One region of the Kribbella sp. NPDC054772 genome, then DNA from elsewhere that is predicted to be linked to it. Evidence: riboswitches for the same ligand, from Rfam matches in the RefSeq annotation. Region 1 holds a riboswitch; the other holds the start of a gene.
What was found. Region 1 has a riboswitch for FMN ahead of ribD (bifunctional diaminohydroxyphosphoribosylaminopyrimidine deaminase/5-amino-6-(5-phosphoribosylamino)uracil reductase RibD). Riboswitches for the same ligand answer to the same signal wherever they lie in the genome.
Positions count from the first base shown of each region.

Region 2: another riboswitch for FMN. It lies ahead of ribB (3,4-dihydroxy-2-butanone-4-phosphate synthase); the one in region 1 lies ahead of ribD (bifunctional diaminohydroxyphosphoribosylaminopyrimidine deaminase/5-amino-6-(5-phosphoribosylamino)uracil reductase RibD).

Region 1 covers NZ_JBSHBJ010000016.1:100,630-108,153, reverse strand. Annotated here, with positions in the region: gene ACWGID_RS24335 (hypothetical protein) at 1-449, shown strand, start outside; gene ACWGID_RS24330 (MerR family transcriptional regulator) at 685-1,416, shown strand; gene ribH (6,7-dimethyl-8-ribityllumazine synthase) at 1,789-2,259, opposite strand; gene ACWGID_RS24320 (bifunctional 3,4-dihydroxy-2-butanone-4-phosphate synthase/GTP cyclohydrolase II) at 2,259-3,497, opposite strand; gene pnuC (nicotinamide riboside transporter PnuC) at 3,498-4,172, opposite strand; gene ACWGID_RS24310 (riboflavin synthase) at 4,169-4,795, opposite strand; gene ribD (bifunctional diaminohydroxyphosphoribosylaminopyrimidine deaminase/5-amino-6-(5-phosphoribosylamino)uracil reductase RibD) at 4,796-5,824, opposite strand; FMN riboswitch at 5,964-6,095, opposite strand; gene ACWGID_RS24300 (protein kinase domain-containing protein) at 6,199-7,263, opposite strand; gene ACWGID_RS24295 (vWA domain-containing protein) at 7,274-7,524, opposite strand, start outside.
Region 2 covers NZ_JBSHBJ010000009.1:147,656-155,179, forward strand. Annotated here, with positions in the region: gene ACWGID_RS17500 (ABC transporter substrate-binding protein) at 1-81, shown strand, start outside; gene ACWGID_RS17505 (carbohydrate ABC transporter permease) at 86-985, shown strand; gene ACWGID_RS17510 (carbohydrate ABC transporter permease) at 982-1,872, shown strand; gene ACWGID_RS17515 (sugar phosphate isomerase/epimerase family protein) at 1,906-2,901, shown strand; gene ACWGID_RS17520 (transketolase) at 2,898-3,776, shown strand; gene ACWGID_RS17525 (transketolase family protein) at 3,773-4,741, shown strand; gene ribB (3,4-dihydroxy-2-butanone-4-phosphate synthase) at 4,725-5,339, opposite strand; FMN riboswitch at 5,424-5,557, opposite strand; gene ACWGID_RS17535 (apiosidase-like domain-containing protein) at 5,605-7,056, shown strand; gene ACWGID_RS17540 (sugar-binding transcriptional regulator) at 7,090-7,524, shown strand, end outside.

The DNA.
Region 1 (7,524 bases):
CCGACGACTTCGACTTCCTCGTCGGACGCTGGTCCTTCCACAACCGCCGTCGCCGCCCGGTTCTCGGGGAGCCCTTCGTGTGGCACGAGTTCGACGCGGAACTGGAAGCGACCACGTACTTCGACGGCGCGATCAGCGTCGACGAGGGCTGGTACCCGACCGAAGGCTTCCGCGGTGCGACCCTCCGCCTCTACAACCCCGAGGCCAAAACCTGGTCCATCCACTGGATCAACAGCCAACGCGGCCACCTCGAAACCCCCGTCATCGGCACCTTCACCGCCGAAACCGGCACCTTCGAAGGCCCCGACGAACTAGACGGCCGGCCCATCGACGTCCGCTTCCTCTGGACCCGAGGCACCAACAAGGCGTCCTGGACCCAGTCCTTCTCCACCAACAACGGCCATTCCTGGACCGACAACTGGCAAATGACCCACACCCGCCAGCACTAACCCACGCGCCCTGTGGCGACGCGACCCCGGACCTGAACACCGAGGCCCGACGGGAACGGTCTGACGATTCGCGCGGAACCTCGGACACCCTTTGAGGACTGAGCACAAGCTATTGCCTGTCCGCAGTCATCAGGGGGTCCGAAGTACCGGTTGCCTGAGGGCTGTGGTGTCGCGACGCCCGAGGGTCTGTGGGACTGCTTGACTCTCTGGTTGGCTGAGACTTGATGATGGCGGGGTGGCTGACGAACTGGTGACGATCGGGACGTTCTCGATGCTGACGGGGATGTCGATCCCGACGCTTCGTCACTACGACGAGATCGGTTTGTTGCGGCCGGCCACGGTCGACGCGCGGACGGGATACCGGCGGTACGACGTGTCTCAGGTCGAAACCGCACGACGGGTCGGGCTGCTGCGACAGGCTGATCTACCGACGGAGGCGATCGCCCGGATCCTCGACGGTGACGTCTCCGACGCCCATGAGGTCATCGCGCGGCACCGCTCCGCGCTCCGGCGGCGAACCGAGCAGATCGAGGCACTGCTGGTTCGACTGGAACAGGACCTAGAAGGAGTTCCCGCGCAGATGACATCGGCAACTGATTTCGCACTGGCGACCATCAACATCGGCGTCGACTCCCCGGAAGCGCTGGACGTCGCGTGCACCTTCTGGGGCGAGCTGCTCGGCGTCCAACTGGAGGACTGGGGCAGCGGGAGCCGACAGGTCGTCCTCGGCGAGGGCGACGCCATCAGCTTCCTCAACGTCCGGGTGCGGTCGGCGGACGAGCCGCAGTACGGACACAGGTCCGCGTTCGGCCTCGGCGTACTCGGTCTCGACCAGGCCCATCGGCGAGCTCTGTCCGCCGGCGCCACCGAGCACTACCCGCCGACAGACGGCGAGAACATGCCCCGCCACTCGCGCTTCGCCGACCCAGTCGGCAACCGCATCGTCCTCTGGGAAAGCGCGAGATGACGCGCACGACCAACTTCAGTCGCCTGCCAGACGAACCTCGGACACCCCTTGGCGACTAGGCACCAGCTATTGCTTGTCCACACTCGCCAGGGCGTATCCGAAGTACCCGGGCGACCGCCAAGCCGTCACCTCGGGCGGCAACCGGCACGCGGCAGCGCCGCCAGCTCGGCGGCCGTCACGGGCCAGTCAGCCTGTGGTGACGCGACCGCCCGAGGCTCGACGGGACTGCTTGACGGTTTGCAGGGAACCTCGGACACCCTTTGAGGACTGGGCACAAGCTATTGCTTGTCCGCAGTCGCCCGGGGGTATCCGAAGTACCCGGGCGACTGCCACCTCGTCGCCTCGGGCGGCGCCGGCTGGGTGCGGGGACGGCTATGCCAGTTGGCGGACGGCTGCGAGGGTGGAGAGGGCGGCTTGGGTGGCTTCGTAGCCTTTGTCTTCTCGGCTGTCGGGGAGGCCGGCTCGGTCGAGGGCCTGGGGGTCGTTGTCGCAGGTGAGTACGCCGAAGCCGACCGGTACGCCGGTGCTGACGCCGACCTGCATGAGGCCTTCGGTGGCCGCTTGGCAGACGTACTCGAAGTGTGGGGTGTCGCCGCGGATGACCACGCCGAGCGCGACCACCGCGTCGTACCCGGACTTTGCCGCATGCAACGAAGCGACTGGGAGCTCGAAGGAGCCCGGCACGCGTACGACGGTGTACGAAGCGCCGGAGTCCTCGCAGGCCCGTACGGCGCCGGCGAGCAGCCCGTCGGTCACCTTGGGGTGCCACTGGGCCGCGACGATCGCGACCCGGGCGCCTTCGACCCGCGGGACCTCGATGGTGGGTGCTCCACTACCCGACATCAGCCGGCTCCGTTCTCTTCGGTCAGCAGGCCACCAGGCAGGTGGTGACCCATTCGATCGCGCTTGGTGCGCAGGTACCGCAGGTTGTGCTCGGTCGGGTCGATCGAGATCCCGCGCCGCTCGATGACCTCGATGCCGTAGCCCTGCACCCCGGCGAGTTTGTCGGGGTTGTTGGTCAGCAGCCGGGCCTCCTTCACGCCCAGGTCGGCCAGGATCTGCGCCCCGGTCCCGTAGTCGCGAGCGTCCGCCGGCAGCCCGAGATCGAGGTTCGCGTCGACCGTGTCCCGCCCCGCGTCCTGCAACTCGTACGCCTGCAGCTTGTGCAGCAGTCCGATCCCGCGCCCCTCGTGACCGCGCAGGTACACCACCACGCCACCCTCGGCCGCGACCTGCCGCATCGCCTCGTCCAGCTGCGGTCCGCAGTCGCATCGCAGCGATCCGAACACGTCCCCGGTCAGACACTCGGAGTGCAGCCGCACGAGCGTCGGCCCGTTCCCGATCTCACCACGCACCAGCGCGAGCTGCTCCGACCCGTCCACCGTGTTGCGGTAGCCATGCGCCACAAAGTCGCCGTACCGCGTCGGTAGGGTCGTTGTCGCGACGCGCTGGATCTGCGACTCGGTTCGCCGCCGGTACCTGATCAGGTCGTCGATCGACACCAGAACGAGCCCGTGCTCGTCGGCGAAGGCTCGCAGCTCGAGGCCGCGCTTCATCGTCCCGTCGTCGTTCACCATCTCGGAGATCACCGCAGCCGGCGTCAGCCCGGCGATGCGCGCCAGGTCGATCGACGCCTCGGTGTGCCCGGGCCGGACGAGTACGCCGCCCTCGCGAGCACGCAGCGGGAACACGTGCCCCGGCTGCACCAGGTCGTACGGTTCCGAGGCCGAGTCGGCGAGCACCCGGATCGTCCGCGCCCGATCGGCCGCCGAGATACCGGTGCTGATTCCGTCCCGCGCGTCCACGGAGATCGTGTACGCCGTCCGCATCCGCTCCCGGTTGTGCGGTGTCATCAACGGGATGCCGAGCCGGTCCAGCTCCGCACCCTCCATCGGCACACACACCACACCCGAGCTGTACCGGATCAGGAACGCCAGCAGCTCCGGCGTCGCCTTGGAGGCCGCGAAGATCAGGTCGCCCTCGTTCTCGCGGTCCTCGTCGTCGACCACGATCACCGGTCGCCCGGCGCGGATCTCGTCGATCGCGTGCTCGATCGTGTCGAGCTTCAGTACGTCACCCATCTAACCCACCACCACCGGTTCGGGAGTCTGGATCCGCGCACGGTTCTGGATCTTCCACCACGACGCGAACCCGAGGACACAGAACAGCCCGTAGACGACGTACATCGTCGCCGACGGGTAGAACTTGGCTTGCACCAGCAGCGGTACGCCGACAATGTCGACGGCGACCCAGATCAGCCAGAACTCGACGAAGCCACGCGCCATCCCGTACGTGGCCAGGATCGACCCGGTCAGGATCCACGCGTCCCACTGCGGACCCCAGGAGCCGAGTTCACGCAGGACGAAGTAGGCGATCGCGTAGAGCACGACCGCGATACCGCCGAGCTCGAGCCGCTCGCGGGCGGTCGCCCACCGCGGCTGGACGGCCGCGGCCGCGCCACCGTGGCGGGTCTGGTACCACCGGTACCAGCCGTAGAGGCTGACGATCGCGAAGAACACCTGCCGCCCGGCCTGCCCCCACAGATCCTTGTCCTGCGGGGTGTCGAAGATCCCGCCGACGAAGACCGTGAACAGCAAGACGTTGCCGACGATGCCGACCGGCCACGCGGACACCAGCCGGCGCATGCCGAACAGCGCGCTGGCCAGACCGAACACGTTGCCGACGATCTCCCGGACCAGCACCGGCGAGCCCGCGATCGTCACCTGCGAGGTGAGCAGCCAGTCGATCGGGTTCACCGGTCGCCTCCGTTGTCCTTCACGTTGCCTCCGGCAAGAAGTCTCTCCACGTACTTCGCGATCACGTCGACCTCGAGGTTGACCGTGTCACCCACCGCGTTCCGCCCGAGCACGGTCAGCTCCAGCGTGGTCGGGATCAGGCTGACCCCGAACGTCCCGGACGCGTCGTCGACGTCGGTCACGGTCAACGACACCCCGTCGATCGCGATCGAGCCCTTCTCGGCGATGTACTTGAGGATCTCCGGCGACGTCGCGATCCGGACGTCCTCCCAGTGCTCCCCCGGCGTCCGGCTCGCGATCGTGCCGACGCCGTCGACGTGGCCTTGGACGATGTGCCCGCCGAGCCGGGCGTGCGCGGTGACGGCCCGCTCGAGGTTGACCGGCGAACCCTTCACCAGGCCGCCGAGGCTGGTCCGTTGCAGGGACTCGCGCATCACGTCGGCGGTGAACAGACCGTCGCCGTACTCGACGACTGTCAGGCAACAGCCGTTGACCGCGATCGAGTCGCCGTGGCCGGCGTCCGAGGTCACCTTCGGCCCGCGGATGGTGAGCCGTGCGGCGTCGCCGTCCAACAGGTCCAGGGACTCGACGGTGCCGAGTTCTTCGATGATGCCGGTGAACATCTACTTTCCTCCCAGAGGAACCAAGGTCAGCCGGACGTCGTCACCCAGCCGGGTGACGTCCGCTAGCTTGAACCGCCGCAGGTGGTCGATCGATTCCGCGCCGAGGTCGCCGACCGCGGCGAACCCGGAGCCGAGCACCGCCGGAGCGACGTACGCGACGATCTGGTCGACCAGGCCGGCGCGCACGAACGCGGCGGCCAGCGTCGGGCCGCCCTCGAGCCACAGGTGCCGGATGTGCCGGTCGTCCAGCTGCCGCAGCACCTCGGCGGGATCGTGGGTCGGCAGCAGCAACGTCTGCGCGCGGTCGTTGCGGACCCGCGCCGTCTCCGGGATGTCCCGGTCGCCGACGACGACCCGCAACGGCTGCCGGGCCGCGGGTACGTCGTCCTCGTCGCGGACCGTCAGCTCGGGGTCGTCGTCGAGCACGGTCTGGGTGCCGACGGCGATCGCGTCGCACTCCGCCCGGTGCCGGTGCACGTCGGCGCGCGCGATCGGGCCGGTGATCCACTTGCTCGTCCCGTCCGGCGCCGCCGAGCGCCCGTCGAGCGTGGTCGCGAACTTCCAGGTGACGAACGGCCGACCGACCCGGACGCTGTGCAGCCACACGTGGTTGATCGCCTCGGCCTCGTCCCGCAGAACGCCCTCGACGACCTCGATGTTCTTGTTCCGCAGCTTGTCGGCACCACCGGCCGCGGTCCGGTTCGGATCGGGTACGGCGTACACGACGCGTGCGATCCCGGCCTCGATCAAGGCGTCCGCACACGGACCGGTCCGGCCGGTGTGATTACACGGCTCCAGCGTCACGTACGCCGTCCCGCCGCGGGCGCGCGACCCGGCCATCCGGAGCGCCTCGACCTCGGCATGCGGGCCACCGGCAACGGCATGGAAGCCCTCGCCGACCGGGTGCCCGTCGCTGCCGGTGATCACACAACCGACCACCGGGTTCGGATGGGTGCTGCCGGTCCCTTTCGCGGCCAACTCGACAGCACGCCGCATCCAGGCGACATCAATCGGCGACGCGTTGCTCACTGCTCACTGGTCCCTCGTCGTCACGGACGCACTACCGGGGTCTCGTGACAACCGGCGACCACGCTCCGCCACCCGAGTCTCGCCGTACGCCGTGTGACGCGCGCACCGCCCGACCGGACGTCAGAGCACACCCGCCGACCGCGTGCGCCTCCCATCCGGACTTTCACCGTCGGTCCTGGAATTCCACCAGGTCAACCGGTCGCCGAACTGCGACGACCGGGTCGCGGACTGTCACCGCCGGCTCGGAATTACACCGACCCCGGAGCACGCGAGTGGGTTCACTCGTGCTTCAAGTATGCCCTCCTCCGCAACCCACACCACGACCCAGGTCACATCGTGGTCGGACCGGAGGACCTCCGCGGGTCTCCTCCGGCTCAGCGGAGCAGGAACCAACCGGCAGCGCCGAGCAGGCCTGCCGCACCGGTGAAACACGTGACCGCGACAACGACCAGCGTCCGCCGCCCCCGGTTGGCCCGCTGCGCCGGCGGAGCCACCGCCTCCGCCGCGGTTCCGGTGGGCGGTCGCTGCGCCGACGGAGCCACCGCCTCCGTCGCGGTGCCGGTGGGCGGTCGCTGTGCCGGCGGAGTGACCGCCTCGGTCGCGGTGGCGGCGGGCGGCAGCGGGGGCAGCTGATCGAAGACCTCGGGTGCGTCCGGGTCGTCGGCCCACGGCGTCGTACCGGCGGCCGGGAGCGCGCCGCTGGCGGCGAGCAGACGCCCGGCCGCGCTCGCGGACTCCGGCCTGCCGGACGGATCGCTCGACGTGGTCCGGCGGACGAATTCGCCGAGCGGACCGTCGACCGCCGGCCGGGCGCCGTCCGTGCCCGGCCGTTCACCGGTCAGCAGCTCGACGGCGACGGCGCCGACGGCGTACAGGTCCTGACGTGGGTCCGGGTCCGCGCCGGCCAGCTGCTCGGGCGCCAGGTATCCCGGCGTACCGAGGACGGTGCTGTGCCTGGTCATCCGTGGCTCGTCCAGCACCGCCGCGACGCCGAAGTCCGACAACCGGAGGTGCGGCCATCCCCGGCCCGTCACGTCGAGCAGCAAGTTGGCGGGCTTCACATCGCGGTGGACGACGCCGGCGGCATGCACCGCGGACAGCCCGTGCAACAGCTGATCGAGCAGTACGGCGACGTACGACGACGGCAGCGGCCCGTGGTCTCCGAGCAGTGTCGCGACGGACCCACCGTGCACCAGGTCCATCGCGAACACCACCTTGTCGTCGTCCGCGGCCCACCCGTGCGGAGCGACCACGTGCGGGTGCTCGATCCGCAACGACTGCTCCCGCACGAACCGCAGCAGCGTCGCCGCATCATGCTGCCCGAGCACCTTGGCCGCCACGTACCCCGTGCGCCGCCGGTCCCACGCCCGCCAGACCGATCCCATACCGCCGGTCGCGATCAGATCGATCAGCTGATACCGCCCCGCGAAAGCCTCCACCCACCAGAAACTACCGTCCCGGCGGACCCTGAGGCGGACCCTGGTGCGGACCTTGCGGAGGCCCCTGGGACGGGTACTGCTGCCACGGCTGCGCGACGGCCGGCTTCTTGCGCAGGCGCAGTACGGCGAAGGCACCGACCAGCACGAGGAGGAGCGCACCGCCACCGAGTCCGGCGATCAGGCCGAGCGGAGCACCGTCATCGGTGTCGGCGCCCTCCTTGACCGGACCGCCTGCCTCGGTCTTGTCACCCGAACCGGGCT
Region 2 (7,524 bases), on a different contig from region 1:
GACCTGCTGCAGAGCAAGGTCGCCCCAGACGCGGCGGCGAAGAAGATGCAGGAGATCGTCTCCGCCTGGGCGAAGAGCTGAGCGCATGGCCACGACAGTCGCAGTAGCCAAGCCGAAACGTGGAGGCCGTTGGTCCCCCTGGTTGTTCGCCATCCCCGCACTGGCGGTGTACGTCGCGTTCCTGGTGTACCCGGCGTTGTCGTCACTGTGGTTCAGCCTGACCAACTGGGACGGCCTGAGCGCGACGTACAAGTTCGTCGGGCTGGACAACTACTTCAAGCTGCCCAGTGACCCGGTCGTGGTGACCGCGGTCCGGAACAACCTGATCTGGACCGTGGTGACGATCGCCGTCCCGACCGTGATCGGTCTGCTGCTGGCGATCGCGCTGAACGGCAAGGTGCACGGCAAACCGATCCTCCGGCTGGTCTTCTACACGCCCGCGGTGCTGCCGCTGGTGTCCATCGCGAGTATCTGGGGCTGGCTCTACAACCCGCAGTACGGCGCGATCAACTCGTTCCTGCGGATGATCGGGCTCGACGGGCTGGCGCAGGCGTGGCTCGGGCAGGACTCGACCGCGTTGTGGGCCGTGATGGTGCCGGCGATCTGGTTGCGGACCGGCTTCCCGATGCTGCTGTACCTGGCCGCGCTGCAGGGCATCCCTCGGGAGCTCTACGAAGCCGCGACGGTCGACGGCGCGACCAAGTGGCAGCAGTTCTGGCACGTGACGATGCCGAGCCTGCGGCCCGCGCACTACATCGTGCTCGCGCTGTCCCTGATCGACTCGTTCAAGGTCTTCGACATGATCTACGCGATGACGTACGGCGGCCCCGGTACGTCGACGCAGGTGATGGGGACATGGATGTACTTCAACGTCTTCCAGTACTACCAGGCCGGCTACGGCACCGCGATCGCCGTCGTGATCACGCTGGTGGCCATCGCCGTCGGCATCCCGTACGTCCGCTCCCAGACGAGGGAGGCGTCATGACCCTCACAGCCCAAGCCCCGGTCGAGCTGCCTGTGGAAACCATCAACTCCACCAGTTCTGGGCCCAAAGGACGTCGAGGCCTGGTAACAACACTCGTTCTGGCCGTCATAGCCCTCTTCTGGATCTCACCTCTTGCCCTCCTGGTGATCACTGCCGTCCGTCCGCTCGCCGACTTCATCGGGAACGGCCCGTTGTCCTGGCCCGCTCAGCTGACCTGGTCGAACTTCAAGGACGCGTGGGACATCGGCAACTTCGCCACGACGTACAAGAACAGTGCCGTGCTGGCGATCATCAAGGTGCCGCTCGGCGTCCTGGTCTCGGCGATGCTCGGGTTCGCGCTGGCCAAGCTGCGGATGAAGTTCCGCCGGACGGTGATGTTCTCGGTGTTCCTCGGGCTGACGATCCCGATCTACATCACGATCGTCCCGGTCTTCATCATGATGCGCTCGGCCGGTGCGACCGACAGCATCTTCGGGTTGATCGGGCCGTACCTGGCGTTCGGCATCCCGTTCGAGGTGCTGGTGCTGCAGTCGTTCTTCCGGCAGATCCCGGACGAGATCATCGAGGCGGCCAAGGTGGACGGCGCCGGTGACTGGCGGGTGTTCTTCACGATCATCCTGCCGCTGTCCGTGCCCGCCCTGGTCACGGTGGCGATCCTGGACGCGGTCGCGACCTGGAACGAGTTCCTGTTCGCGCTGATCCTGCTGAACTCCGACGCGCACAAGACGATCCCGGTGGGACTGCTGAACTTCCAGGGCCAGTTCGCGAACAACAACACCGGCCTCGCGGCGGGCATCCTGATCGCGGTGGTGCCGATCCTCATTGCCTACACCCTGCTTCAGCGCTGGATTGTCGGTGGCCTGACCGCCGGCTCTCTCAAGGGCTGACCTCACCGCCCCACACCAAGGAGATAGGAAACCATGACTGACCTACCGGTCTTCGGCGCAGGCATCTGGCACTTCGCCACCTACAAGGACCGCTATGCGACCGACGGGTACGGCGAACCCGTCGGCCTGCTCGAGCAGATCGACCGCGCCGGTGCGGTCGGCGACCTCTCGGTGGTCGACCTGAACTGGCCGTTCGCCGGGTACGACGGGACGCTCGACGAGGTGAAGGCCGCGCTGCAGCGGAACAACCTCAAGGCGATCGCGATCACGCCGGAGATCTACACCCGCGACTTCGTCAAGGGGTCGCTCACCAACCCGAACCCGGCGAAACGCAAGCAGGCCCTCGAACTGTTGCACCAGGCAACCGAGCTCGCCAAGGACCTGGGCTGTTCGTACGTGAAGCTGTGGCCGGGGCAGGACGGCTGGGACTACCCGTTCCAGGTGAACTACCACGACATCTGGAACCTGGCGCTGGACGGGTTGAAGGAGCTGGTGTCCGCGCACCCGGACATCAACTTCGTGATCGAGTACAAGCCGCGCGAGCCGCGGGTGAAGATCATCTTCCCGAACGTCGCCCGGACGCTGCTCGGGATCGAGAAGATCGGGCTGCCGAACCTGGGCATCCTGCTCGACTTCGGGCACTCGCTGTACGGCCAGGAGACGCCGGCCGACGCGGCGCAGCTGGCGATCGACTACGGGCGTTTGTTCGCGATCGACGTCAACGACAACCTGCGCGGCTGGGACGACGACATGGTGGTCGGCTCGGTGCACCTGGTGGAGACGTTCGAGTTCTTCCACACGCTGCGGAAGAACAACTGGGAGGGCGTCTGGCAGCTCGACCAGTTCCCGTTCCGCGAGGACAGCGTGCAGGCCGCGAAGCAGGCGATCACCTTCCTGAAGGCGGTCCACCACGCGCTCGACGTACTGGACGAAGAGGCCCTGGCCGCGGCACAGGCGTCGCACGACGCGCTGGCCGCCCAGAAGCTGGTCCAGAAAGTCCTGCTGAGCTCGATGGCAGAGATCGCATGACGCTGACCATTGATCATGCGACGATGCCGGTGCTCGGCCGGCTGCCCGTGCATGCGGGACGATCCGAGCAGATCGCGCACATCGCCGAGGCCGCCAAGCAGATCCGGATCCAGGACCTCAAGCTGGTGCACCACGCCGGCGCCGGGCACATCGGTGGCGACTTCTCCGCGATCGACATCCTGGCAACCTTGTACGGCGCGGTGCTCGACATCACGCCGGAGACGGTGAACGACCCCGAGCGGGACCGGTTCATCCTCAGCAAGGGGCACGTCGCCGGAGCGCTGTACACGACGCTGGCCGCGTTCGGGTTCCTGCCGGTCGAGGAGCTCGCCACGTTCCTCAAACCGCTGTCCGCGCTGAACGGGCACCCGAACCGGAACAAGGTGGCCGGCGTCGAGGCCAACACCGGCCCGCTCGGTCACGGGCTGCCGGTCGCGGTCGGGCACGCCCTGTCGGCCAAGCTCGACGTCTCGCTGCGCCGCACGTACGTGCTGGTCGGGGACGGCGAGCTGCAGGAGGGGTCGAACTGGGAGGCGATGATGGCTGCCTCGCAGTACCAGCTGGACCGGCTGACCGTAATCGTCGACCGGAACCGGCTGCAGCAGGGTGCGACCACCAAGGAGACCAACGATCTCGACCCGCTGCCGGAGAAGGCGGCGGCGTTCGGGTTCGCGGTGGTCGAGGTGAACGGTCACGACCACGGCGAGCTGCTCGACGTGCTGTCCGCCGTACCGTTCCGGCCCGGGAAGCCGACGTTCGTGATCGCGCACACGCACAAGGGCCACCCGATCTCGTTCATGAGCAACAACGTCGCGTGGCACCACCGGGTGCCGGACGCGTCCGAGTACCAGCAGGCCCTGAAGGAGTTGGCATGACAGTGGTGGAGACCCGCTCGATCGCGGACCAGCCGCGGTACGACTGCCGGGACGCGTACGTCGAGACGCTCGCGCAGCTCGCCGAGGCCGATCACCGGATCGTTGGTGTCGTCAACGACTCGGTCGGGTCGAGCAAGCTGAACAGCTTCCGCAAGGCGTTCCCGGACCGGCTGATCAACGTCGGGATCGCCGAGCAGGACATGGTCGGCGTCGCGTCCGGGCTGGCGAACGGCGGCCGGATCCCGTTCGTGTCTGCGGCGTCCTGCTTCCTCACCGGGCGCGCGCTCGAGCAGATCAAGGCCGACGTCGCGTACTCGAACACCAACGTGAAGCTCTGCGGCATGAGCCCCGGTGTCGCGTACGGCGAACTCGGGCCGACGCACCACTCGATCGAGGACGTCGCCTGGCTGCGGGCGATCGCGGGGATCCGGATCATCGTGCCGGCCGACCCGATCGAGACCGCGGCGGCGCTGCGCTGGGCGGCCGCGACGGAGGGGCCGGTGTTCATCCGGGTCAGCCGGATGAGCGTGCCGAAGGTGTATCCGGAGGACTACGAGTTCCAGCTGGGCAAGGCGGTCACGGTCCGCGAGGGCAACGACGTGACCGTGATCAGCAACGGGACCGTGCTGTGGCGCGCGCTCGCCGCCGCCGAACGGCTCGCCGAGGAAGGGATCTCGGCGCGCGTGCTGTCGATGCCGACGGTGCAGCCGCTCGACACCGACGCCGTGGTCGCGGCCGCGCGGGAGACGGCCGGCATCGTGACCGCGGAGGAGGCCGTGCGGGGCGGTGGTCTCGGCGGGGCGGTCGCCGAGACCGTCGTACAGCAGCATCCGGCGCGGGTGTCGATCCTCGGGTTCGGCGAGTTCGCGCCCACGGGGTCGGCCGGCTACCTGCTGGACCGCTACGGCCTGTCCCCCGAGGGCATCGCCGACGCGGCCCGCAAGCTGGTCACGTCAGGTAGCTGACGAGATCCGCGATCGAGATCATCGCGAAGCCATGAGCGTCGGCGAACGCGCGCAGGTCGCTTCCGGTCATCAGCGTGCCGTCGTCGTTCATGAGCTCGCCGATCACGCCGACCGGCGGCAATCCGGCCAGCCGGACGAGTTCGACAGTGGCCTCGGTGTGACCGGGCCGCTGCCGGACTCCGCCGTCGACGGCGCGCAGCGGCAGGATGTGACCGGGCCGGATCAGGTCCGTGGGGCGGGCCGAAGGATCGGCCAGCACCCGGACGGTCCGCGCCCGGTCCGCTGCGGAGATCCCGGTCCCGACGCCGGTCGCCGCGTCCACCGACACGGTGTACGCCGTCCGCAGGCTGTCCTGGTTGTCGGGGACCATCAGCGGCAGCCGCAGCTGGTCCAGGACCTCCGGTGCGGCGGGCGCGCAGACGTAGCCGCTGGTGTGGCGGACGAGCAGCGCCATCAGTTCCGGTGTGGCGAGGCTCGCGGCGAAGGTCAGGTCGCCTTCGTTCTCCCGGTCCTCGTCGTCGACGACCACGACCGGGCGTCCGGCGGCGAGCTCGGCGACGGCGTGTTCGATGGTGTCCAGGCTGGTGATGGTGTTCACGATCGTTGTCCTCTCGGCTGTGAAATCACCAGCACTCCGGGGCAACGACAAGCCTCACGTCCCCCGTCAGGGAACGTGCGGCTGCCACGTGCGTCTTCCCATCCGGACTTTCACCGTCGGTCCCGGAGTTCCACCAGGTCAACCGCTTCTTCTTGCGAAGTCACGGGTCGCGGACTGTCACCGCCGGCTCGGAATTTCACCGACCCCAGAGCACGTGTGTTCTTCTCGTCCTCAGCTTAACGGCAACCAGCGTCCCGGGAGTGTCATGTCCATCTCATCCGTCTGGCGGGAGATCGAGCTGCCCGCCACCACCGAGTGGGCCGAGTTCGCGCACGAGACCGGCGTCGTCCTGCGGCGGCCGACCTTCCTCGACGGCGACGCGGGCCGGAAGGTCCGCTTCGCCCCGCCGCTTCCTGGTCTGTGGACGTGGTCGGGCGGTGAGTTCGAGGTTTCGGTCGCCGAGGACGAAAGCAACCCGTTCTACGCGCACGGGTTCTGGAAGATGTCGCCCGGCGGCCGCAGCCTCGTGCACGCGGACGGCACGCCCGCGGTGCTGGTGGCCGACACCGCCTGGGCGCTGCCCTGGCGTGCCACCCCCGACCAAGTGCGTGAGTACGCCGCCGACAGACAGGCGAAGGGGTTCAACGCCGTCCTGCTGATGTCGGTCCAGCCGGACATGCGCGCCGTCGGCCCCCGCGACCGGACGCAGGACGAAGGCTTCGGCGTGGGCTTCGAGGACCTCGCCGACGGGCACCTGCTGCAGCCGAACACCGAGTACTTCCAGTACCTCGACGTACTGCTCCGGATCCTCGTCGACCACGGCATCGTCCCGGTCCTCCAGCCGGTCTTCCACGGCTTCGGCTGGAAGGGCCTCGACGTCGCCGGCACGGTAGTCCCACCCGAGGAGTACGCCGCCTACTGCCGCTATCTCGTCGCGCGGTACGGCGCTCAGCCGGCGATCTACCTGGTCGGAGCGGATGGCGCGGGCACCGAGCCGCAGACCGCAGCGGGCGGCGCAGAGGTCCAGGCCGTGGACTGCTACGAGCAACCGACAGGCATCCACTACCGGCCGCACATCCGGCCGGCGGCGCATCAGGACGCCGACTGGCTGGACTTCCAGTGGTGCCAGACCGGACACACCGGCGAGCACGTGCCCGAGCGGGTCGCGGACATGTGGCGCAACCAGCCCGTGAAGGCAGTCGCGAACGGCGAACCGACGTACGAGCACACCGGCCGGACCGGGGTCGCGGAGGGCTGGTGGCAGGGGCACGAGGCGTGGAGCAACCTGTGCGCGGGCGGCACGATGGGCGTCGTCTACGGGGCGGGCAGCCTGTGGCAGTGGCGCCTGCACCCCGAGGAGCCGGGCCACTCGGAGTTCTTCCTCGCCCCGGGCGCGGGCTGGCGCGAGGCGGTCGGCTTCGAGGGATCGGCGTACGTCGGACTGCTCGGGAAGATCCTCGCCGGCCTGCCGACGACGGACATGGTCCCGGACTGGACCCGGGTGATCTCCGGCCGGGCGCTGCGCGGAGCGAACGGGATGCTGATCGTGTACCGCGACACCGGCGGGCCCGTGATGGTGTTCGACGACAGCGTCCCGCTGGGCTACACGATCGTCGACCCACGGGACGGTTCGGTGGTCGCGAGCGGCGTACGGGACACGCCGGGAAGTCCGCTGCCTGACGCGGGTGGCGCGCCGCGGGTCTACATCTGCCTATAGTCCAGTCTGATCGTTCTCGTGAAGGGGGAGCCGGTGAACAGCAACCGCGCGGTGCGCCAGCCCGGGCTGGACGAGCTGCGGCTGCTCGCGAAGGTGGCCCGGATGTACCACGAGAAGGGCATCCGGCAGCCGCAGATCGCCGCCGAGCTGAACCTGTCCCAGGCGCGGGTGTCCCGGATGCTCAAGCAGGCCGTCGAGGTCGGCATCGTGCACACCGTGGTGACCATGCCGAGCGGCGTGCACAGCGACCTCGAGGACGAACTGCAGGGCAAGTACGGGCTGCGCGACGCAGTGGTCGTCGACACCGCCGGGATCGGCGACGAGGTGCTGCCCGCGCTCGGTTCGGGCGCGGCGGCGTACCTGGACATGACGCTCACCGGCGGGCACGTAGTCGGGATCTCGTCCTGGAGCGAAACGCTGATCAGCGCCGTCGACCGGATGCCGCGCAAGAGCGTGCCGGTGGTCGAC